Regions from separate parts of the Allobosea sp. FBZP-16 genome, predicted to be linked through region 1. Evidence: riboswitches for the same ligand, from Rfam matches in the RefSeq annotation. Region 1 holds a riboswitch; each other region holds the start of a gene.

What was found. A riboswitch is a leader RNA that binds a small molecule or an ion and turns the genes downstream of it on or off. The one in region 1 is predicted to bind cobalamin.
Region 2: another riboswitch for cobalamin. It lies ahead of CXY91_RS30870 (ABC transporter substrate-binding protein); the one in region 1 lies ahead of CXY91_RS13325 (TonB-dependent receptor plug domain-containing protein).
Region 3: another riboswitch for cobalamin. It lies ahead of CXY91_RS25700 (CbtB domain-containing protein); the one in region 1 lies ahead of CXY91_RS13325 (TonB-dependent receptor plug domain-containing protein).

Annotation. Positions count from the first base shown of each region.
Region 1 covers NZ_LNCQ01000023.1:724,789-732,585, forward strand. Annotated here, with positions in the region: gene CXY91_RS13315 (AI-2E family transporter) at 1-1,173, opposite strand, end outside; gene CXY91_RS13320 (GntR family transcriptional regulator) at 1,311-2,066, shown strand; cobalamin riboswitch at 2,116-2,313, shown strand; gene CXY91_RS13325 (TonB-dependent receptor plug domain-containing protein) at 2,433-4,376, shown strand; gene CXY91_RS13330 (ABC transporter substrate-binding protein) at 4,664-5,485, shown strand; gene CXY91_RS13335 (iron ABC transporter permease) at 5,482-6,507, shown strand; gene CXY91_RS13340 (ABC transporter ATP-binding protein) at 6,507-7,298, shown strand; gene CXY91_RS13345 (DUF6925 family protein) at 7,295-7,797, shown strand, end outside.
Region 2 covers NZ_LNCQ01000023.1:8,775-16,571, reverse strand. Annotated here, with positions in the region: gene CXY91_RS09805 (FecCD family ABC transporter permease) at 1-299, opposite strand, end outside; gene CXY91_RS30870 (ABC transporter substrate-binding protein) at 296-1,306, opposite strand; cobalamin riboswitch at 1,541-1,750, opposite strand; gene lhpI (cis-3-hydroxy-L-proline dehydratase) at 1,791-3,497, opposite strand; gene CXY91_RS09790 (enolase C-terminal domain-like protein) at 3,605-4,786, opposite strand; gene CXY91_RS09785 (TRAP transporter large permease) at 4,947-6,221, opposite strand; gene CXY91_RS09780 (TRAP transporter small permease) at 6,227-6,739, opposite strand; gene CXY91_RS09775 (TRAP transporter substrate-binding protein) at 6,749-7,747, opposite strand.
Region 3 covers NZ_LNCQ01000052.1:322-8,118, forward strand. Annotated here, with positions in the region: gene cobO (cob(I)yrinic acid a,c-diamide adenosyltransferase) at 1-553, opposite strand, end outside; gene cobU (bifunctional adenosylcobinamide kinase/adenosylcobinamide-phosphate guanylyltransferase) at 569-1,090, opposite strand; cobalamin riboswitch at 1,138-1,317, shown strand; gene CXY91_RS25700 (CbtB domain-containing protein) at 1,353-1,526, shown strand; gene CXY91_RS25705 (CbtA family protein) at 1,537-2,292, shown strand; gene CXY91_RS25710 (DUF1636 family protein) at 2,341-2,766, shown strand; gene cobW (cobalamin biosynthesis protein CobW) at 2,763-3,812, shown strand; gene cobN (cobaltochelatase subunit CobN) at 3,817-7,302, shown strand; gene cobG (precorrin-3B synthase) at 7,299-7,797, shown strand, end outside.

The DNA of each region.
Region 1 (7,797 bases):
GTAGATGCGTTCGGTCGGACTAAGCACCGGCACCGAGCCGAGCAGGGTGTCGAGGAATTGCAACTGCGGCAGGGTCTTGCCGAGGACCAATAGGCAGACCGTCAGCGGCGTCGACAGGATCAGGCCGACCGGACCCCAGAGCGCGGTCCAGAATGTCGCGGCGGCGATCAGCGATATCGCCGAGAGGCCAGTGCTGGTGCCGTAGAGCATCGGCTCGACGATATTGTTGCTGATGAGCTCGAGCCCCGCGATCAGCGCCAGCGTCCACAGCACCATGTGCCAGCCGGGATCGACCGCGAACGCCAGCGCCAGCGGAAAGACCGCGGAAATCAGCGCACCAAGATAAGGCACGAAGCGCAGCACGGCTGCGACGACGCCCCAGAGCAGCGCACCGGGCACGCCGATCAGCCACAGGCCGAGCGCCAGCGGGATGGCGAAGGTCGTGTTCACCACGAGCTGCATCAGAAGATAGCGGCTGATCCGCCTGCCGGCATCCTCGATCGCATCGGTCGAGCGGTGCAGGTTGCCGCCAAGGATGCGCAGCAGCCGGTCACGCAGGTCGGTCCGGTCAAGCAGTGCCAGCACCACGAAGACGAGGACGATACCGGCCGTCGCCAGCGGTTCGAGCACACGGCCGAGCCAGACCAGCGCGACCTGCATCTGGGTGCCCGGCGCTGGCACGATCTCGACCCGCTGAGCACCGGCGCCCTGCACCGATTCCACTTCCTTTTGCAGGGACGCGATCGCGTTGAGCGCGCCATCGAGCATCCCCGGCGCCCTGAACTGCGCCTTGAGATCGTTGAGCTTGTTATGGATGGTCGATTGATAGCTCGGCAGTTGCTCGCCCAGCGAACGGACCTGCGTTCCCAGCACGAGGAAGAGGCCGGCGAGGAGAACGAGCACGACGGTCATCACCGCCACGATCGCGATCACCTTGGGCAGCCCGCGCCGGCGCAGCCACAGCACCGGGGGATTGAGCGCGAAGCCGATCAGGAAGGCGAAGGCGAGCGGGATCAGGATGTCCTGCCCGTAGTAGAGTGCTGCGATGATCACCGCAGCCGAGACGAGCGCCGCCGCCACCTTTACGATGTCCGCCCCGGCCAGGTCGGCCGCAGCGATGGCGCCCGCCTCTGGCTGGACCCCCCTTCGGCTCGGAGCCGGTGTCGTTGTCATGGCGAAGCCCCCCGGCCCGCATTGGGTCGCCTTATGAACGTTAGAGGGGCTGCCCGGTTCCCCGGCATCCCAATCTGCATTGCGAACTGCAAGGCGCAGACGCTAAGACGAAGGACGTTCAACCACTGGTATCGGCGATGGCGCGGGAAGAGGCCGGAAACGGCGCATCGGACAAGGCCGGGATGATCTGCCGGGCGCTGCGCCGCGCGATCATCGAGCGCGCGCTCGAGCCCGGCGCGGCCTTGCCCGAGGATGCGCTCGGCGAACGCTTCGGTGTCAGCCGTACGCTGGCGCGCCATGCGCTCGCCCAGCTCGCCGCCGAAGGGCTGGTCGAACTGCGCCGCAATCGCTCCGCCGTTGTGGCGACGCCGAGCTGGCAGGAGGCGCGCGACACCTTCGACATCCGCATCGAGCTGGAGCGGCTCGTCGTGCGCCAGCTCGCCGGCCGGCTGAGCAAGGCGCAGCTTGCGACGCTGCGGGCCCATGTCGACTCCGAGGATGAGGCGCGTGGCGGGCCCGACGCGATCTCGATCCGGCTCGCGACCGAGTTCCATATCCTGCTCGCAGAGATGACGGAGAGCCCGATCCTCATCCGCTATGTCAGCGAGCTGTCCTATCGCTGCTGCCTGATCCTGTCGCTGTACAGCCGGCCGCATTCCTCGGAATGCGGCGTTAACGAGCACCGCCTGCTGATCGACGCCCTTACGACCGGCGACGTCGAAAAAGTCACGAGACTGATGCACAGTCATCTCGATTCGGTGGCGGAGCGCGCGCTGGTAGCCGAGGCCAAGCCGCGCGAACGGGACATCATGGCGATCCTGGCGCCCTATGCGCAGGCCCCTCAACCCGCCGTCAAACCGCGTCCGAAGCGCTCGCTCAAGGCAGCCGAATAATCCGCTCACAACGGCTGGCGGGCGAATTGACGCTGCCGCCTTTCCACCCTACTCGTGAACGCGACGGTTCCCTTACGGGATCAAAAGGGAACGCAGTGCGGATGGCCTGGCCATCTCATGCTGCGGCTGCCCCCGCAACTGTAAGCGGCGAGCCTTTCGCCATACGCCACTGGGACCTCGGCCCTGGGAAGGCGGCGAAGGGCAGCGACCCGCGAGCCAGGAGACCTGCCGTCAGCCGTGGTCACACGCGAACACATCGGCCGGGGTGCGCTGATGGGTGGTAGAACCATGCGCGCCCGGTTTCGGGCGCGGGTGGGGACATCTCGTTCGCGGTGACGTGCCACTGACGTTACCGCCGAGGTTCCCGTGTTCCGTTTGCCAAAGCCCGCCAGGAGCGGGCGTTTCTCACTTGCCTTCCCCCTGCTCGCCGCTTCGACCGTGCTGATATCGCCCGCTGCGCTGGCGCAGTCGGGTGAGAAGCCGATCGCGCTCGACGAGATCGTGATTAGCCCGACCGGCGTTCCGACCCCGGCAAGGGAGATCGCGAGCGCCGTCACCGTCGTCACCGCGAAGGAGATCGAGCGCGAGCAGCGCCGCACCTTGCCGCAGGCGCTCGCCGCCGTTCCCGGCCTCAATATCGTCCAGACCGGCGGGCCGGGCGGGCTTACGTCGGTCTTCATGCGCGGCACCAACTCCAACCACGTCAAGGTGCTGATCGACGGTATCGAGGTGAACGATCCCTCGACGCCGAACCGCTCCTTCGACTTCGGCCAGATGCTGACCACTGACATCGAGCGCATCGAGGTGCTGCGCGGCCCGCAGAGCGGTCTCTATGGCGCCAATGCGCTGGGCGGCGTGATCTCGATCACCAGCAAGCGCGGCGAGGGGCCGCCCAAGGTGACCGGCTCGGTCGAAGCCGGCTCCTATGGCGCCTTCAACAAGAGCCTCGGGGTCAGCGGCGGCGACGACCGCTTCGACTACGCCTTCGGCATCAGCCATTTCAGGGCGGATTCGACACCGGTGACACCACCGGAACTGGTTCCCGCCGGCCGGCGGCGCAACCCCAATTCCTATGACAACTGGAGCTATTCCGCCCGCCTCGGCGCCAGGCTGACCGACACGCTGAGCGTCAACTGGGTCGGCCGCTATATCGACGGGCAATTGCTGTTCACCGGCGATTCCGGCTTCCCGAGCCTGCCCAGCAGCTTCCGGTCCAGCCAGAACTATCGCCAGGCCTTCACCCGCGGCGAGATCGTCTGGGACCCGCTGGGCGGGCAGTTCGTCAACCGCTTCGGCGTCTCCTACAGCAACCAGGATCGCTCCAATCGCCGGCCTAACGCCTTCGGCATCCTCGACGTGCCGACCGAGAACCTCGGTGAGCGCATCAAATACGACTGGCGTGGCGACCTGAAGCTCACCCGGAGCCAGACACTGGTGATGGGGCTGCAATACGAGAACGAACGCTTCGACACGCCCAACAAGACCGTCTCGAACGGAAACCGGGGCGCCTTCGTCGAATTGCAGTCGAACTGGACCGACCGCTTCTTCACCACCGCCAATATCCGCTACGATGACGACGACAAGTTCGGCGGCCACACCACCTATCGCATCGCACCGGTCTTCATCGTGCCAGGCACCGACACCAAGCTGAAGGCGAGCTACGGCACCGGCTTCAAGGCGCCGACGCTGAGCGAACGCTTCAGCGATCCCCGCCCGGCCTTCAACTTCTATGGCAACCCGAACCTCAAGCCGGAGGAAAGCCGCGGCTGGGATGTCGGCTTCGAGCAGCCGCTGGTGAACGGGCAGGTGAATGTCGGTGCGACCTACTTCCACAACGACATCGACAACCTGATCCTGACCAACGCCGCGCGCACCTCCTATACGAATATCGGCCGCGCCACGACCAAGGGTGTCGAGGCCTTCGCGGCGCTGGAACTGACGCCGCAGTTCAAGGTCCGCGCCGACTACACCTTCACCCTGGCCAAGGATGAGACCGCGTATCAGGAGCTGCTGCGCCGGCCACGCCACAAGGCCAGCATCACCGCGAGCTGGGTGCCGATCGAGAAGCTGACCTTGTCGGCGACGCTGATCTATGTCGGCGAGCGCATGGATGGGAACCGCGACTTCTCGATCTCCAGGATGCGCGCACCGGGCGCCGCCATCGTCAACCTCGCCGCCGACTACAAGGTCGACGAGAAGCTCACCGTGTTCGGCCGCGTCGATAACCTGTTCGACAAGCGCTACGAGAACCCGGTCGGCTTCCTGGTGCCGGGCCTCAGCGCCTTCGGCGGGATCAGGGTGAGCCTGTGAGGCTGTCGAGCTCCGCCGTCATGCTCGCCCTTGCGGCGAAAGATGACGCGGGTCGTCCGATGAAGAACGCGGGGAACCCTTCTCCCGTGTGGGAGAAGGGCAGGGATGAGGGCCTGCCCTCGCCCCTTGAAGTCGCAGCGGCGCCGTCGCGCGCCAATAATCAGCGGCGGTCCCTCACCCCTATCCCATCCGGGAGAGGGGTTCCCCGCGGATACGCTTGCCGCCATCGCATACTGACGACTCTTCAGCAGACCGTTCTCCGTCTGAGTGCGGCTGTTCTCTGCCTGGTGGCCGCGAACGCCGCCACCCACGCCGACGACATACCCGCGAAGCCGCAGCGCATCGTCTCGCTCAACATGTGCACCGACGAGCTGGTGCTGCGCCTCGCCTCCCCGAAGCACGTCGCGTCGGTGACCTGGCTGTCGCAGAACCCGCGCAACGCCAACATGGCTGCGCGCGCCCTGACGATCCCGGCCAATCACGGGCTGGTCGAGGAGGTGCTGGCGCACAAGCCCGACCTCGTGATCGCCGGCGCCTATACGACTCGTTCGACCGTCGCGCTGCTGAAGCGCGTCGGCGTGACGGTCCGCGAATTCGGCGTGCCGGGGAACCTTGCCGAGATGCGCGCGCAGATCCGCGACATGGCGAACCTGCTCGGCGAGCAACAGAACGGCGAAGCCCTGATCGCGGAGATCGACAAGCGTCTCGCCGCGCTGGCGGATCGCCCTCGCCCGGCGCATCCGCGTGCGATCGTGCTGCGCCCAAACGGCTTCACCACCGGGCGCGGCTCGCTCGTCGACGAGATCCTGACGGCAGCGGGGCTGACCAACCTCGCCGCCGAGCTCGGCATCGACAATTACGGCCAGATCGCGCTCGAGACGGTCGCGCTCGGCAAGGCCGATATCCTGATCCTCAACACTACGCCGGACGGCCCGCCCTCGCTGGCGCACGAGATCCTGCATCACCCTGTTTTTACTCGCCTCGGCGACCGGCTAAAGCTCGTCGCCCTGCCCTCGAAGCTCTGGACCTGCGCCGGCCCGGCCGTGATCGACGCGATCGAACTGCTGCTCGACGCAAGCGCGCCGACGACAGCCGGGAAAAGCCCATGAGCAGCGCTGCCATGCCATCGTCCACATCCGAACGGATGTCCTATTGGCGGCTCGTCGCCCTGCTCGCTGCCGCGACGCTCGTCATGGCGGCGCTGTCTCTCGCCGTCGGCTATGCCCGGCTCGACCTTGTCGCCGCGCTTGGCGACTGGCTCGCCGGCCGGCAGAGCCTGCCCGCGCTCGTGCTCGTCGAACTCCGCCTGCCGCGCGCCATCCTCGGCGCGCTGGTCGGCTTCAGCCTCGGCCTCGCCGGCGCTGCGATGCAGGGGCTGCTGCGCAACCCGCTGGCCGAGCCCGGCATCGTCGGCATCTCCAGCGCCGCCGCCTTCGGCGCCGTCACCGTGTTCTATTCCGGCTTTGCGGGAGCCTTCGCGCTCGCTTTGCCGCTCGGCGGCATCGCCGGGGCGCTGCTCGCGGTCCTCTTGCTCTTTGCCCTCAATGGCCGCGGCGCCGGCACGATGACGCTGATCCTCGCCGGCGTCGCCATCAACAGCTTCGCCGGGGCGATGACCTCGCTCGCCCTCAACCTCGCGCCCAATCCCTATGCCGCGCTGGAGATCGTGTTCTGGCTGATGGGCTCGCTCGCCGATCGCAGCCTGGTCCATGTCTGGCTGGTGCTGCCGCTGATGCTGGTCGGCTGGGCCCTGCTGCTCTCGTCCGCGCCGGCGCTGGACGGCCTCACCCTCGGCGAGGACACCGCGCGCAGCCTCGGCTTCGACCTGACCTGGCTGCGGATGCGATTGATCGGCGGCGCGGCCCTCGCCGTCGGCAGCGCCGTCGCCGTCACCGGCGCGATCGGCTTCGTCGGGCTCGTCGTGCCGCACCTCTTACGCCCGCTAGTCGGCCACAAGCCCGGCCGGCTCCTGCTGGTCAGCGGGTTTGGCGGCGCGATCCTGCTGCTCGCCGCCGACACGGCGCTGCGGCTCATGCCGATCCGGCCCGAACTCAAGCTCGGCGTCGTCACCGCGCTGATCGGCGCGCCCTTCCTGTTCAGCCTGATCCAGCGCCTGCGGCGGGAGGCGTGATGCGTATTGAAGCGAACGGCATCGCGATCGCCTTCGACGGCAAGCCGATCCTCACCGGGATCGATCTTGCGCTACGGCCGGGCGAACTCGTCGGCCTGATCGGCGCCAATGGCGCCGGCAAGACCACCTTGCTGCGCATCCTAGCCGACCTGCTGCCGCCAGCAGCAGGCACGGTCCTTTATGACGGCAAGCCCGCCAGGACGCTGGGACGCCGCGCACTTGCACAGCGCCTCGCCTTCCTTGCCCAGGGCGGCAGCGTGCAATGGCAGATGCGGGCGGAAGCCGTCGTCGCGCTCGGCCGCCTGCCGCATCGTCGCCCCTTCGCCGACCTGACCGAGACCGACCGCGCCGCGATCGACAAAGCTTTCGCCGCGACCGATGCCAGCGCCTTCCGTGAGCGCAGCCTGGGTAGCCTCTCGGGAGGCGAACGCATGCGCGTGCTGCTGGCGCGGGCACTGGCGGTAGAAGCGGAGATGCTGCTCGCCGACGAGCCGCTGGTCGGGCTCGACCCGCGCCATCAGCTCGAGGCGATGGCGCTGTTCAGGCGCATCGCCGCTGCCGGCACCGGCGTCGTCGTCGTGCTGCACGATCTTTCGCTGGCAGGGCGCTTCTGCGACCGGCTCGTCCTGCTCGAAAGCGGGCGCATCCTCGCCGACGGGCCACCCGCCACCGTGCTTGACGATGACAATCTCGCCCGCGCCTTCGGCATCGCGGTCGCGCGCGGCAAGCGTAATGGCGAGGATTTCGTCCAGCCCTGGCGGGCTCTGACCAACGAGGAAGCCAGCCGATGACTGCAGACGACGTGGCCAGCCTGATCCATCAGGAACTCGCCACCCAGACCACGCAGTGGTCTCTCGGCACCTTCGGCGCCATTGCCGAATTCCTGCGCGATCCCGGTGAGCCGGTCGATTTCGGCGACGGGCCGGGCCGGCTCTTCGCCGTCACCGCTCGCGGCGGCATCGGCTTCGACGATCTCTTTGAGGTCAGGCTCGTCGCCTCGGAGACCGCGGTCGGCCAGGGCTGGAGCCATCGCGTCGCGCTCTGCCTGCCGGAGGCCGCCTGCGCGATGAACCGGCGCAGCGTCCTGACCGAGCTCGGGCCCGACGAAGCGGCGCTGCGGCCGCAGGACACCGGCGACATCCTGTTCGACATGGGCCTTGGCACGCTGCAGGTCGACATCTGCATCCGCACCGGCGATCCCGCGCTGATCGCGACCTTTCGCTCCGCTGCCGGCAGGAGCCTGTTCGAGGCCGGCAATCCGGCGATGGGCGCGATCGTCGCCAAGGGGCC
Region 2 (7,797 bases), 720 kb from region 1:
AGCGGATTGCGCAGCAGCGCCTGCAGGATCGCTCCGGAGAGTGCCAGCGCCCCGCCACAGAGGCCTGCCATCAGCGCCCGGCTCAGGCGGTAGTCGAAGATCACGCCCTGCTGGATCGCGCTGACGGGAAAGTCGAGGCTGAACAGCCCGTTGCCGAGCGCCCGCAGCGCCGTGTCGAACGGGATGCGCATCTCGCCGATCGTCACCGCCAGCGCCAGCGAGATGGTCAGCGCAGCGAGCGAGGCAACCGCGATGACGATCCGCGCGGGCCAGTTCGGGCCATGGGCAGCGTGGCTCAAGGGGAGAGGCCGAAGCCGGAGATCGCCTTGGCGAGCGCCTCGATGCCGTCGACCGTATCGAGCCCGGCCCGGGTCGCGCCGACATCCAGGATCACGATGCGCTGGTTCCTCACCGCATCGAGCTTGCTGGCGACCGGATCGGTCTTGAGAAAATCGAGCTTCTTCTCGATGTCGTCGGCCGGGAAGCGGCGGCGATCCATCTTCACCGCGACGATCACCGCGGGGTTGGCGCCGGCGATGCTCTCCCAGCCGACCAGCGGCCATTCCTCATTGGTGGTGATGATGTTGCGGGCGCCGAGCTTCGAAAGGATATAGGCCGGCACGCCGTTCTTGCCGGCCATGAAGCCGTCGCCCTTGATGTCCCGGCTGGAGAACCAGACCACGACCGGCACGTCCCTGGCCTTGAGGCTGGCGACGGCCGCGACCGCCTTGTCCTCGCGTGCCTTCAGTTCAGCGACAAGGGCTTCAGCCCGGTCGGAGACATCGAAGATCTGCCCGAACTCGCGGATGTTGCGATAGACCAGCTCCATCGTGAACATCTGCGTGCGTACGCCATCGCCGGCGCCGGAATTGTCCTTGCCGACGCAATCGGCCGGCGAGACGTAAGTCGGCACCTTGACCCCAGCGAACTGGGCGCGCTTGCCGACGATGCCGTTGGGTCCGACATGCCATTCGAACATAGCGGTGACGAGGTCGGGCTCCTGGGCCAGCACCGCCTCGAAGCTCGGATCGTTGTCGGCGAGGCGCTTCACCTTGGCATTCACCGCCTCATAGGGCTTGGCGACCGGCGAGAACCAGACGGCGGTGCCGACGACGCGGTCACCTAGGCCAAGCGCATAGAGGATCTCGGTCTGCGTCTGGCCGATCGCCACGACGCGCTTGGGCGGCGCGGCGAAGGTCACACTCTCCCGACAATTCTCGAGGGTCAACGGATATTGCGTCGGCGCAGCGAAGGCCGACCCTGCGAACAGAGTGCCGAGGAGCGCCGCGGCGGCACCTTGCAACAAACGGGTGACATGGCGAATGGCCGGCACAGCGGAAGCCTTGAATGTAACAGTGTTGCATTTCTGATAGAAGGGTCGGCGCGCAGCCGTCAAGCTCTGCGCAACGGTGCAGACGGTGTTCATGACCATGGGTCTCATCGCTCCCCGAGATGGCAGGCGGGGAACTGCGCAGGGGCGTGGATGGATGGAGGGCAGCGCCACCATCGACACACAGCTCCGGAACACCCCGTCCGAAAGACGTCTTCGACGACCGGGGCAGGTCTCCTGGCTCGCGGGTCGATGCCGATCCCGCCCGGCCTTCCCAGCGCTGTCGGCGCCAGTGGACGATGGACGGAGAGCTCGCCGCTTACAGTTGCGGGGGCAGCCTCGGCTTTGGCGGAATACGCCTCACCGAATTCCCTCTTAGCTCCGGATGCGATCCGGAGAACCTCGATCGCGGCCACCCTATAAGGCCGCGCCGCACCGTCAAGCCTGTTCGCCGAAGCAGCTAGGAGAGCCAGGCGGGGAGCCGCGCGGGAGCGGCCCCCGTCAAGGCCGCCTCGATGCAGTCGTCGAGCGTCCCCAGCCTGACGGCGCAGCCGGAGAGCCCCGGCCCGTAATGAGCGTATTTGCCGGAATTGGTCAGGACCACCTTAGCCTGCTCTGGGAAGACCGGGCGGGTGATCGAGCACCAGCAGAGATCGGGGATGATCGCGACGCCGCTCCGCGCAAGCCTGGCCAGTGTGCCATCGACTTCAGCCGCGGCGACGACCTCCCGCCCGGCCGTGATAATGACGGCGATTGCAGTCCCGACAGGACGGCCATCGAGGCGCTCCGCAACGGCCCGGCATTCATCCAGCGAGGCATGCGGGCTGCCGATGGCGACAAGATCGACATCCGCCGGCCCCTCGCTCAGCTTGCGCCAGCCCGCGGCGAGGTCCTCGCGGGTGATGACGACTTCGTCCTCGGGGACCCCGCCGAGGCTGTCCGCTTCCGGCGTGATGCCTTCGATATGGAGCATCGCCGCCGCCGAGGTCGTGCCGAAGGCGGCGCAGAGTGCCTTGAGATCGTCCCGCGTCGGTTGCGTCTTCGCCAGGCCCTTGATCAACGGGATCCGGTCAGGCGAAGCCAGGCCAGCAAGGTAGCCGATCAAGGGCCAGGCCGCGCTGTCCGCCCCCTCCGGCAACTCGACCCGTACGGTACGGCGCGCCCGGCGCCCCTCGTCGAGAAAGGCGCCAGCGAGCGGCGCGCGGCCGGTGACGGCGATGCAGAAGTCCAGGAAGTCCGGATGCTTGGCGGTCCGGGCGCCAAGCACGGAATTGGCGAAGATCACCGCGTTCGATTCCGACCAGCCGATCGGCTCGCCGAAGCGTGGCGGCTCCCGCAGCGTATAGGGCGCGCAGGTGAAGCTCGCCTGGCAGCCCATGCGGACATAGGTCTCGGCGAGGCGCGCCGCCGGTTCGCCGAATTCGGGCGCAACGCCCTGGCGGCGCCAGTTCGCATGGTCGACGGAGATCGCGTTCATCGTCGTCGGGATGCGGACGCGTGCGCCCAGCTCCTCCATCTTCGCGGCGAAGACCAGATTGGCCGGGCCGGCATAGATGCAGCCATCGACATGAGCCCGCGTCACATCGAGGAGTTCGGTCGCTCCTTGCTGGCTCGCCATGGCGACGAGGATGCGCATGGCCTGCTGCGCCGCGATCCCGTCCTTGCCGTCGAGCATGCCGCGATCGGAAGAGGACAACTGCAGTCCTGCATCCGCCGCCGCGGCAAGAGGGATATGCACCTGCCCGCCATCGGCCGATATGCCATCCGACGTGATCGTCGCGTGCCGCGCGCAGGAAAGGGTGGCGAAGGCCTCCGCGGACAGGCGCGCGACCGGGATGCGGCGCCCGAACATCTCGGAGGCGACGATCGCGCCGAGCGTCAGCGTGTCCTCGGGGCCAGCGAAGATCAGCGCGGCGGGGTTCCTGCCGGAGAGCGCCAGCTCCAGCAACACGCCGGAGCCCGAACAGGAGCCCCGACTGGTCGGCATCAACACGACCGCGCCGGCGAGCGAGGCGCCATGGGCGGGATGATGCACGTCGATCACCGTACCCGTGGCGGGATCGACGCCGCCCCAGAAGCTCAAGGGCTCGGCGAGGACGACGACCGGCCCGGCTGCCGCGCCCGAGGCGACGATGGTGCCATGGTCCTGTCCGGGGGTGACGTTCATGGCGCGGGTCGACGAAGCTGGATGCGGAATGAGCGGAGCGCGAAGCCCTGCTCCACTGCAGTGATATCATCGAATCCCTGGTGCGAAAGACCGCGCCGATGCGCGGTCTACAGCTTGAACACCTCCCGCGCCGTCTGATGCGTGCGAATATAGTCCCAGTCATAGGTGACGCCGAGCCCGGGGCCGGTCGGGACCGGGAAGCAGCCATCCTTGTCGACACCATCAAGCTGGTCGCTGTAGCCGCAGGCATAGACCGGCGGCACCGCGTTCGGGCAATCGGGCCCGACCAGCGCGAGCTCGTAGAAATTGGTGTTGCGGGTCGCGGCCATGCAGTGGCGATGGGCCGGGCCGCAGGCATGGATCTCGACATCGACGCCGAAGGCCTCGGCGAGATGGGCGATCTTCATCGCGCCGGTGATGCCAAGATCGTATTCCGGATCGGAGCGCAGCGCGTCGGTGCCGCCATTGATCAGGAAATCGGCCTTCGGCTCGAAGCCGCGCAGATACTCGGTCTGGAGGATCGGCGTCTTCAGCATCTCGCGCAGCTTCTTGTGGGCGAAGGCCGAGACGCCGCAATCGCGCATCGGATCCTCGTACCAGAAGTAGTTGCCCTCGTCGCAGGCGCGCCCGACATAGAGCGCGTCGGCAAAGGTCCTGAGCTCGTTGGCGGGGTCGAGCATCAGGGTCATGCGGTCGCCGACCGCCTTGGCGACATGCAGGACGTTGGCGGCCTCCTCGCGCGCATCGCCATCATGCCAGCCATGGACTTTGAAGGCGCGGTAACCGAGATCGTAGCAGGCCTCGGCGAAGTCGACGAAGGCCTCCTTGCTGTCGAGCCCACCATTGCGGTCGCCGTGATAGGTCGAGGCATAGGTCTTGAGCTTGCTGCGGAACCCGCCGAGCAGTTGCGAGACCGAGGCACCGAAGCGCTTGCCGGCGAGGTCCCAGAGCGCGATGTCGATCGGCCCGATGCCCATGCCGTCATGCTGGCGCAGCTCCCGCTTCATGTCGTTCCAGATCTCCTCGCGGTGATCGGGATCGCGGCCGAGGATGTTGGGCGCCAGCGAGAGCGTCTGCGCCATGGTGGCGCGGGTGCCGCCCCAATGCATGACATATTGCCCCTCGGCTCCGTCCTCGCTGCGGATGACGACGGCGAACTTGGTCAATTCCAGCTCGGAATTGGGCTTGTAGCCGATATTGTAGACGGCGCGCGCGTTCTCGGCGGACGGCCCGAGATTCCTGGCCTTGAACGAGAACTCGACGATCTCGACTTCGCTGATCCTGGTCATGGGTCCTCACGATATCTGACTGGAACCACAGCCCTCATCCTGAGGAGCGATCGCAGATCGCGTCTCGAAGGATGTTTCAGTGCGCTCTGGAGCATCCTTCGAGACGGCCGCCACGCGGCCTCCTCAGGATGAGGGCTGTGTTGTTTTCAAGCGGTCATTTTCAGAAACCGGCCACGTGCGGCAGCCACAGGCTGAGCGCGGGCACATAGGTGATGATGGTAAGGGCGACGACAAGCGCGATCAGGAAGGGCCAGAGCTCGCGGAAGAGCGGCCCTAGCCTGACTTTCGTGATCGCCATGGCGACGAAGCAGAGCACCCCGACCGGCGGCGTCACCTGGCCGATGACGAGGTTGACCAGGAGCACGATGCCGAAATGCACGAGGTCGATCTGCAACGAGGTCAGCAGCGGCAAGAGGATCGGCACCAGGATGATCATGATGGCGATCGTCTCCATGAACATGCCGGCGATCAGCAAGGCGATGTTCAGGATCAGCAGCACAACCAGCGGGTCGGTCGAGATCGACTTCATGAAGTCGGTGACGAGCTGGGGCGCCTGGTCGACGGCGAGGATCCAGCTGAAGGGCGAGGCAGCCGCGACGATGGCGAGGATGACCGCCGTCTCGCGCGCCGTGCCGACCAGGATCGCCGGCAGATCGGCGAGCTTGATCGTGCGGTAGACCAGCATGCCGACGACCAGCGAATAGGCGGCGGCGACGCCGGCGATCTCGGTCGCGGTGAAGAGCCCGGCGCGGAAGCCGACGATGATCAGCACCGGCATCAGCAGCGCCAGCGAAGCGTATTTGAACTCCGTCCAGAGATTGCCGAGCGAGAAGGCGCCAGCCGCGCGGAAGTCGCGCTTCAAGGCCAGTATGGCGATGGTCGCCATGATGCAGCCGGCCATGACGAGGCCGGGGATGATGCCGGCGACGAACAGGCTGCCCAGCGAGATATTGGCCTGCCAGGCGTAGACCACCATCAGGATCGAGGGCGGGATGATCGGCCCGAGCGTGCCGGCTACGGCCGAAAGCGCCGCGCCGAAGGCCCGCGGATAGCCCATCTTTTCCAGTTGCGGCACGAAGACCCGCGCCGCCGCGGCGGTATCGGCGACCGAGGAACCTGAGATGCCGGAGAGGAAGACCTCGCCGACGACCAGCGTATGCGCCGGGCCGCCGCGGATATGGCCGACCAGCGCCTTGGTGAAGCTGAAGAGGCGCTCGGAGATGCCCGATGCGTTCATCAGCGAACCGGCGAGTGTGAACAGGGGAATCGCCAGCAGCGGGAAGGACTGCACGCCGGCGACGATGCGCTGCGCGGCGACCGTGAGCGGGATCCCCTCCATGAAGATCACCAGCAGGGCCGAGCCGGCCATGGCGATCCAGATCGGCGTGCCGACGACGATGAGCAGCGCGAAGGCGCCCAAGAGCAAGGTCACCATGGCCGCTACTCGCGCGTCGTGATGTCGGACCAGAGCGCCCCGGCGGACCCCTCATCCAGCAGGTTGCGCAAGAGATGCAGCAGCGAGAGCGCACTGCCCATGAAGAGCGGCGCGATCATCCAGCCGGCGGAGATGCCGAGCATCGGCGTCAGGTTCGGCAGTTCGCGCTGGAGATAGCGCCAGGAGAACAAGGTCAGCGTGCCCAGCACCGCCGCCGTCGCCAGAAAGGCGAGGAGGCCGAAGGCGCGGGCGAGCCAACGCGGTGCGAACATCACGATGACGTCGATGATGATGTGCGTGCGGGCATGGAAGGCGCTGGCGATGCCAAGGAAGACCATCCAGGCGAAGAGCAACAGGATGAGCTCCTCCGACCAGGTCAGCGGATCGCTCAGCACATAGCGGAAGACCACGGCGGCGCAGACCAGCGTCGCGATGGAGGCGTGGAGCACCACCAGGGCAGCGTCCTCGATGCGGCTCGACCAGTCGTCGAGCCGCTGGATCAATGTGAGGCCGGTCATCGGGCCGGATTAGCGCTTGCGCTGCGTTTCGATCGCCGCGAGCACGCGGTCGAGATGGGCCTTGCCCCAGCGCCCTTCCATCGCGGTGGCGACGACCTTGGACTTGGCGGCGAAGGCATCGCGATCGACATCCTCGACGATCTTGGAGCGACCGGACTTGCGGATGTCCTCCAGCATCGAGGCCTCGCGCTTCTGCTGGAGATAGGTGTTCATCGCCGAGGCGCGGGCGGCCTCCGCGAACAGCACCTCGCGATGCTCGGGCTTGAGCTTGGCGAGGCTGTCCTTGTTGATGACGATCATGTTGTTCTGGAGCATGTGCTTGGTCATCGCGACATAGCCCTGCACTTCGTAGAACTTGCGCGAGAAGATCGTCGGGATCGGGTTCTCCTGGCCGTCGACGGTCTTCTGCTGGAGCGCGGTGTAGACCTCGCCGAAGGGCACCGGCGTCGGCGCCGCGCCATAGGCCTTGATCATCTCGACCCAGACCGGACTCTCCGGCACGCGGATCTTCAGCCCTTGCAGGTCTTCAGGCTTCTTCACGGCGCGGTCGAGCGTCGTCATGTTGCGCCAGCCCCAGTACCAGATGCGGGTCACCGGCACGATGTTGTGCTTGTCGCGCAACTCGTCGAACACGGCATCGAAGGCGTCGGAGCGGATGATCGCTTCGGCCTCGCTCCAGTCCTTCCAGAGGAAGGGCCCGCTGGGGATTTCCAGCGCTGGCACCAGCGAGGAGGCTGCCGCCATCGACGGCGCGGACAGGTCGAGCGCGCCCTCCTTGACCTGCTTGAAGAGATCGACCTCCTTGCCGAGCTGTTCGGCCGGGAAGACCCGGATGGTGACGGCGCCGCCGGTACCCTTGTTCACCCGCTCGGCGAACTCCTGGAAGAGTTCGCCGGCGATCTCGGCGGTGGTGTTGGCGTGGCCGAAGCGCAGGGTCTGCGCCTGCGCCGCGCCGGCGATCAAGCTGCCGGCGATCAAGGCCGCGGCGGCGATGCGTCTCAGGATCATGCGTGTCCTCCCTGGTGTTGAACCGGGCCGTTTTCGGCCTCGGGGCGTTG
Region 3 (7,797 bases), on a different contig from region 1:
TCATCTCGGTGACGAGGTCAGCCGCTTCGATCAGCTCCGCCTTGGCGTTTCGCCCGGTGACGACGATGTGGAGGTCGGGCCGGCGGGCCTGCAAGGCCGCCACGACCTCGGCGAGCGGCAGGTAGTCGTAGCGCAGCGCGATGTTGAGTTCGTCGAGCACCAACAGCCGGATCCCGTCGTCGGCCATCAATTCCTTCGCCTTGTCGAAGGCGCGCGCCGCGGCGGCGATGTCGCGGGCCTTGTCCTGCGTCTCCCAGGTGAAGCCCTCGCCCATCGAATGCCAGGAGACCTGATCGCCGAAGGCGTCCAGCGCCTTGCGTTCGCCGGTCGACCAGGCGCCCTTGATGAACTGGACGACACCGATGCGCCAGCCATGGCCGAGCGCCCGCAGGATCAGGCCGAAGGCGGCGGTCGACTTGCCCTTGCCCGGGCCGGTGTTGACGATCAGCAGGCCCTTTTCCAGCGTCTTGCCGGCGACCTCGGCGTCCTGCACCGCCTTGCGCTTTGCCATCTTCGCCTTGTGGCGGGCAGCGTCCTCAGCTTCGTTGGTCATCGTCACGTCGCGCTTCTACTTCACCTGCATCGGCAATCCGGCGACCATGAAGACCACGCGCGCGGCCTGAGCCGCAAGCCGCTGATGCAGCCGGCCGGCCTCGTCGCGGAAGCGGCGGGCGAGCGCATTGTCCGGCACGATGCCGAGGCCGACCTCGTTCGAGACCAGCACCACCGGTGCGCTCGCCTCGCGGCAGGCCGCGACGAGCTCGCCGGTGGCGATCGCGATGTCGCGTTCGGCGAGCAGCAGATTGGTCAGCCAGAGCGTCAGGCAATCGACCAGGATGGGCTGCCCGGCCCGCGCATTGCGAATCGCCTCGGGCAGCGCGACAGGCGCATCGACCGTCTGCCAGTCGCGCGAGCGCCTGGCGCGGTGCTCGGCGATGCGGGCGCGCATCTCGTCGTCATAGGCCTGCGCGGTCGCGATGTAGGTCCAGGGTGCCGGCAGCGCCTCGATCAGCGCCTCGGCATGACGGCTCTTGCCGGAACGGGCGCCGCCGAGGACGAGGGTGAGCAGGGGAAGGGTCATGTCTGGCATTCGCTTTCGGAGAGACGTCGTGCATTGCACAGCACCGCGCCTGTGGCTAATGATCATCCGTGACGGTGCCTCGACGACGAGGTGAAAAGGGAACGCGGTGAAAGGCCGCGGCTGCCCCCGCAACTGTAAGCGGCGCGTCCTGCGCCATCGGCCACTGGGTTTCCCGGGAAGGCGGAGCAGGACACCAAGCCGTGAGCCAGGAGACCTGCCGTCATTCGATGTCGTCCAGCCGGCTGCCGGTGGGGTGGCCAAGGAGAACCAGATGAATACGGCTACCGTCACCAGCCAGGCCAGCGTTTCGGAGCGAGCGAAAGCCGTCGCCGCTGCGCTGATCCTCGGCTTCGTGCTGATCTACACCGTCGGCTTCGCCGCCTCGTCCACTGTCCACAACGCGGCGCACGACACCCGTCACGGCCTCGCCTTCCCCTGTCATTGAGGGGAACCACATGGTCACGCGTGTTCTCACGGTCAGCATCCTGGCCGGGCTTCTGGCTGGGCTGCTGATCTCGGCGCTCCAGCACGTCACCACCACCCCGCTGATCCTCAAGGCCGAGACCTACGAGGCGGCGTTGCGCGCGCAGGGCGCACCGATGCAGGCCGCCTTCTCAGGCGAAGCCCGCATCCAGCTCGCTCACAACGACCCAAAGGCAGGCCCAGACCATGCCGGCGAGCATGACTGGAAGCCGCAGGACGGCTTGCAGCGCACGGCCTTCACCAGCCTGGTGACGATCGGCACCGCGATCGGCTTCGCGGCGCTGCTTCTCGCCGGGATGATCGCGGCGAACGAGCAGATCGACCAGCGCCGCGCATTGGCCTGGGCGGTGTGCGGCTTCTTCGCTTTCGGGCTCGCCCCGGCAATGGGGCTGGCGCCGGAACTGCCGGGCTCCGCCGCAGCCGAACTGCAGCAGCGCCAGCTCTGGTGGCTGCTGACGGCGATGGTCACCGCCGGCGCGCTCTTCGTCTTCCTGCGCGTCGAGGCTTCCTGGGCCCGAGCACTCGCCGTCCTCGCCTTGCTGCTGCCGCATCTGATCGGTGCCCCGCATCCGGCCGCGCCGGAAAGCAAGGTGCCGGCCGAGATCGCCGCACATTTCGCCGCGCTCTCGCTCGCCATCCAGGCCGCGCTGTGGCTCGTCACCGGCTTTGCCGTCGGCGTGCTCTGGCCCTGGGCCACGCGCCGCAGCGCCGCTCCCGTAGCGGCCTGACGCCTCGTGCGGCCGGCGACGGCCGCGCCAGCCCAAGGAGGCGTTGTCATGCTCGAAGGCGATCTCGCCCTCGCGACGCAAGTTCGGCAGCAGCCGGGCTGCACCATCCATGTCTGCACCACCTGCCGGCGCCAACGCGAGGACCTGCCGGAGGGTTATGACCAGCCGGGCATCGCGCTCGCAGCCGTACTGGACGAGCGCCTGGCGGGCAGTGGCATCGCCGTCGTGCCGGTCGAATGCCTCTCGGTCTGCAAGCGGCCCTGCACGATCGCGCTCGCGGCGGAGGGCAAATGGACCTATCTGATCGGCGATCTCGACGCCGGTCTTCATCTCGACGAGATCGTCAGCGGGGCGGAGAAATTTGCCGCCAGCGCCAACGGCATCGTTCCCTGGAAGGAAAGACCCGCCTCGTTCCGCAAGGGCGTGGTCGCGCGCGTGCCTCCGCTGCCGCGCACACAAGGATCAAACGAATGAACGCTCCTCAGACCACGACGCTCGGCAAGGTGCCGTGCACGATCATCACCGGCTTCCTCGGCGCCGGTAAGACCACCCTGGTCCGCCATCTCCTGGAGAATGCCGGCGGCAAGCGCCTCGCCGTTCTCGTCAACGAGTTTGGCGATCTCGGCTTCGACGGCTCCTTCATCGCCGGCTGCGGCATCGAGGGCTGCACGCAGGACGACATCGTCGAATTGCCGAATGGCTGCATCTGCTGCACGGTCGCCGATGATTTCGTCCCGGCGCTGGAAAAGCTGCTGAACCGGGAAAACCCGCCGCAGCACATCCTGATCGAGACCTCGGGCCTTGCCCTGCCCAAGCCGCTGGTCAAGGCCTTCAACTGGCCGGCGATCCGTTCCCGCGTCACCGTCGACGGCGTCATCGCCGTGGTCGACGGGCCGGCGGTGGCCGAGGGCCAGTTCGCCGACGATCCCGAGGCGCTGAAGGCGCAGGCGGCGCAGGACCAGGCCGTCGACCATGACAACCCGCTGGAGGAGGTATTCGAGGATCAGATCCTCTGCGCCGACCTGATCCTGCTCAACAAGAGCGACCTCGTCGACGCCGCAGGGCGCGAACGGGTCAAGGCCGAGATCGCCCAGCATTTGCCCAAGGCGATCAAGGTGGTCGAAACCGCCCATGGCAAGGTCGAGCCGGCGCTGATCATCGGTCTCGGCGCTGCGGCCGAGTCCGACCTCGCCGCCCGGCCCTCGCATCACGGCGAGGGCGAGGATCATGACCATGACGATTTCGACAGCGTGGCACTGCCGCTGCCGCAGGCCGGTTCGCCGGAAGAGCTCGTCGCCCGCGTCGCCAAGGCGGCCGAGGCCGAGGGCGTACTGCGCCTTAAGGGTTTTGCCGGCATTCCCGGCAAGCCGATGCGGCTCGTCGTGCAGGGCGTCGGCCGGCGCGTCGGCCACCATTACGACCGGGCCTGGGGCGCCGGTGAAGCGCGCGACGGCCGGCTCGTGGTGATCGGCCTCAAGGGCTTCGATCGCGCCGCAGTCGAGGCCGCGCTCGCCGGCTGATGCCATGCATCTCCTCCCGACCAGCGAGGTGAGGCTCGACGACGGCGAAGACGCCGTCGACCTCGCCTTGCCGCCGGGAGACCTCATCGTCCTCTCCTTCAGCGACAGCGACCTCTCGGCGCTGGCGGCGGCCGCCCCCGGTAGCCGGCTGGGCCTCCGTCTGGTGCCGCTGCGGCGCTTCAAGCATCCGCTCTCGATCGACCTGCTGATCGAGAAGACCCTCGCCGGCTCGCGTTTCGTGCTGCTGCGCTGCCTCGGCGGGCTCGACTATCTCCGCTACGGCGTCGAGCAGATCGCGAGCGCCTGCCGGCAGCATGACGTCGCGCTGGCGGTGCTGCCAGGCGATGACCGGGAGGACGAGCGGCTCGCCGGATATGGCACGGTGCAGCCGGAGTTCGCAGCGGACCTGCTCGGCTATTTTCATGCCGGCGGCGGCGCCGAGAACATGCGGCGGCTGCTGGGAAGAGTAGATGCCTATCTCGAAGGACAGCGCGACCCCTCATCCCCCTGCCGGGACCTTCTCCCGCAGGGGGAGAAGGGAGCTGACACGGCCGCCTCGCCCTTCTCCCCTTGCGGGAGAAGGTGGCTCGGCGCAGCCGAGACGGATGAGGGGTCGCGCGACGCGGCCGATCTGTCTCCCGTCCTACTCCCCACGCTCTTCGCCCTCGGCCCCAACGCCACGCCTCTTCCCTGGCGGGAGGCGCTCGCGACTATCCCGACAGACGCCCCGCTCGTCCCGATCCTCGTCTACCGCTCCGGCGTTGCCGCCGGCGACACGGCGATGGTCGAGGCGATCGCGGCAACCCTGGCCGAGCGCGGGCTCGGCCCGCTCCCGCTCGCCTTGACCAGCCTCAAGGACGCGAGCGTCGCCGGCGAGCTCGCCACGCTGATCGCCACCCGCAAGCCAGCGCTGATCGTCACCACCACCGCCTTCTCGGCCCGCGATGGCGACGGCTTCGTGCTCGACACCGCCGACTGTCCGATCCTGCAGGCCGTGCCGGTCGGCAGCGCGCGCGCGGCCTGGGAGGCGTCTCCGCGCGGGCTTTCCGCCGCCGACCTCGCCATGCAGGCGGCCCTGCCGGAATTCGACGGCCGGCTCGGCGCCATTCCCGTTGCCTTCAAGGAGGAGATCGCCGATCCGGCGACCGGCCTAATGCTGCGGCGGCTCACACCGGATGCCGAGGGCATCGCAGCGCTGGCCGACCTCGCGGCCAGCTGGGTGGCACTCGGCCGCAAGCCGCGCCCCAAGCGACAGCTTGCGCTGGTGATGTCTGACTATCCCGCCCGTGGCGGCCGCGCCGGCTTCGCCGTCGGCCTCGACACGCCGGCGAGCGCGCTCGCGATCCGGGAGTTGCTGGATGGAGCTGGATACGACGTTGATCCCTCCCTAGACGCGGTCATCCCGGGCGATCGGAGGGAGACCCGGGATGACCTCGCGAATTGCCATCACGGCTCGAATCTCATGCAGGCCCTCACCGAGGGCCCAGCCGACTTCTCCGTCCCGCTCGCCAGCTACCGCGCCTGGCTCGCGACCATCCCGGCCGCCGCGCGCGAGACTTTGCTCGCCAGCCACGGCCAGCCCGAGACCGACCCAGCCTGCGACGGCGAGGCCTTCCGCTTCCGGCTCGTCCGCTTCGGCAAGCTCGCCATCGCGTTGCAGCCGGCGCGCGACGCCTCGCCCGACCGCAAGGCGCGCTATCACGACCCCGATGCGCCGCCGGGCCACGCCTATCTCGCCTTCTATCTCGGCCTCCGCGAGGTGCTGCGCGCCGATGCGCTGGTCCATCTCGGCACGCATGGCACGACCGAATGGCTGCCGGGCAAGGCGGTGGCGCTCTCGGCTACCTGCTGGCCGCGGCTCGCGGTCGGCTCGCTGCCGGTAATCTACCCCTATGTCGTCGACGATCCCGGCGAGGCGGCGCCGGCCAAGCGCCGGCTCTCGGCGCTGACGCTCGGCCATCTGCCGCCGCCACTGGCGAGTCATGACGCGGCCGGCGAGGCCGCGCTGCTGCGCGACCTCGTGGAGGAATACTCGCAGGCGCAAGTGCTCGATCCGCGCCGGGCCGAATTGGTCGCGCGCGAGATCCTCGACCGCGCCGAGCGCACCGGCCTCGCCGCCGCAAGCGGCGTCACACAGGGTCAGGACATGGCGAGCGCGCTCGCGGCACTCGACGCCCATCTCTGCGACCTCGCCGAGACCGCCTTCCGCGACGGCTTGCATGTCTTCGGTTCCTCCGAAGCCGATCCAGCATCGGCGGAGAATGAGCGTCGCAACCTGCTGAAGGCGCTCGATGCCGGCTTCGTGCCGCCGGGACCTGCCGGCGCACCGCATCGCGGCCGGCCCGACGTGCTGCCGAGCGGGCGCAACCTCTCTACGCTCGACCCGCGCGCCTTGCCGACCCGCTCGGCTGCCAGGCTCGGGGCGAAGGCGGCCGAGGCCGTGATCGCCCGCCATCTCCAGGACGAGGGCGATTATCCGCGCCGGATCGTGATCGATCTCTGGGCCTCGCCGACGCTGCGCTCGGGCGGCGAGGACATCGCCCATGCCCTGCACCTGATGGGTGCCGAACCGCTCTGGGACCATGGCTCGACCCGGGTCACCGGCTTCTCGATCACCCCGCAGGCCAAGCTTGCCGCGCCGCGCGCCGACGTCACCATCCGCATCTCCGGCGCCTTCCGCGACACCTTTCCGGCGCAGATCGCCCTGCTCGATGCGGCAGCGCGCGCCGTCGCATCCCTTGACGAACCGGACGAGTGGAACGAACCGGCCGCCGCCCACCGCCGCGGCGAGGCAGGCGCGCGCATCTTCGGCGCCGCGCCCGGCCGCTATGGTGCCGCCATGGCTGACCGCGCGCTCGACGGCGACTGGCAAACGCGTGCGGAACTCGGCGAGGCCTATCTTGCCGCGACGAGCCACGCCTATGGCGGGCCGGACGGCGCAGCGTCGCCCGACGCCCGGTTTGCGAGCCGGGTCGCAGAGGCGCAGGCCTTCATCCATGTCAGCGACACGGCCGGGCGCGACATCCTGGAAGCGACCAGCGCCGCCGACGTGATCGGCGGTTTCGTCGCGGCCATGCAAGCTGAAGGCGGCAAGGCGGCGCTCTACAGCCTCGACACGTCGGACCCCGACATGCCGAGGGCGCGCACGCTGGCCGAGGACGTCTCGCGCATCGTCCATGGCCGGCTCTGCCATCCCCGCTGGATCGCGAGCCATCTCGCCCATGGCTGGCGCGGCGCGGCCGAATTGGCCGAGGCGGTCGATGCGCTCTTCGTCTATGCGGCCGCTACCGACGCGGTCTCCAACGGCCTGTTCGACGCGGTCTTCCAGGCCTATTGCGGCGATCCCGCCATCTGGCAGGCGCTGGAGCAGGCGAATGCGCCGGCCGCCGCCTCGATCCGCTCGCGTCTCGCCGAGGCGCAGGAGCGCGGACTCTGGACAAGCCGCTCGAACTCGGCGGCGATGCTCTCAGGCCGGGAGGCGGCTGAATGAGCGCCCCGGCCCGCGAGACGATGCGGCGCGGCTGGTGCCCCGGCACCTTGCGGCCGATGCTGACAGGCGACGGGTTGCTGGTGCGCCTGCATCCGCCGCGCAATGCGCTGACGCCGGACCAGCTCGCATACATCGCCGAGCTGGCGAGCCGGCATGGCAACGGCCAGATCGAGATTTCCGGCCGTGGCAACCTGCAACTGCGCGGCATCCGCGAGGAGGCGCATCCGGCGCTGGTCGACGACCTGCTGACGGCGGGCCTCGTCGACGAGGCCGAGGGCGATGGCCCGAACCGGTTGGTGCTCACCTCGCCGCTCGCCGGCCGGGCGGCCGACGAAGTGCTCGACGCGGCCGCGCTGGCTGCGGCGGTCGAGCGCGCCGGGCGCAGCGTTTCGGGCCTGCCGGCAAAGTTCTCGATCATCGTCGATGGCGGCGGCGCGCTGGCGCTCGATGCCTTCGCCGCCGATCTCAGGCTGCGGGCGGTTTCGACCGACGCAG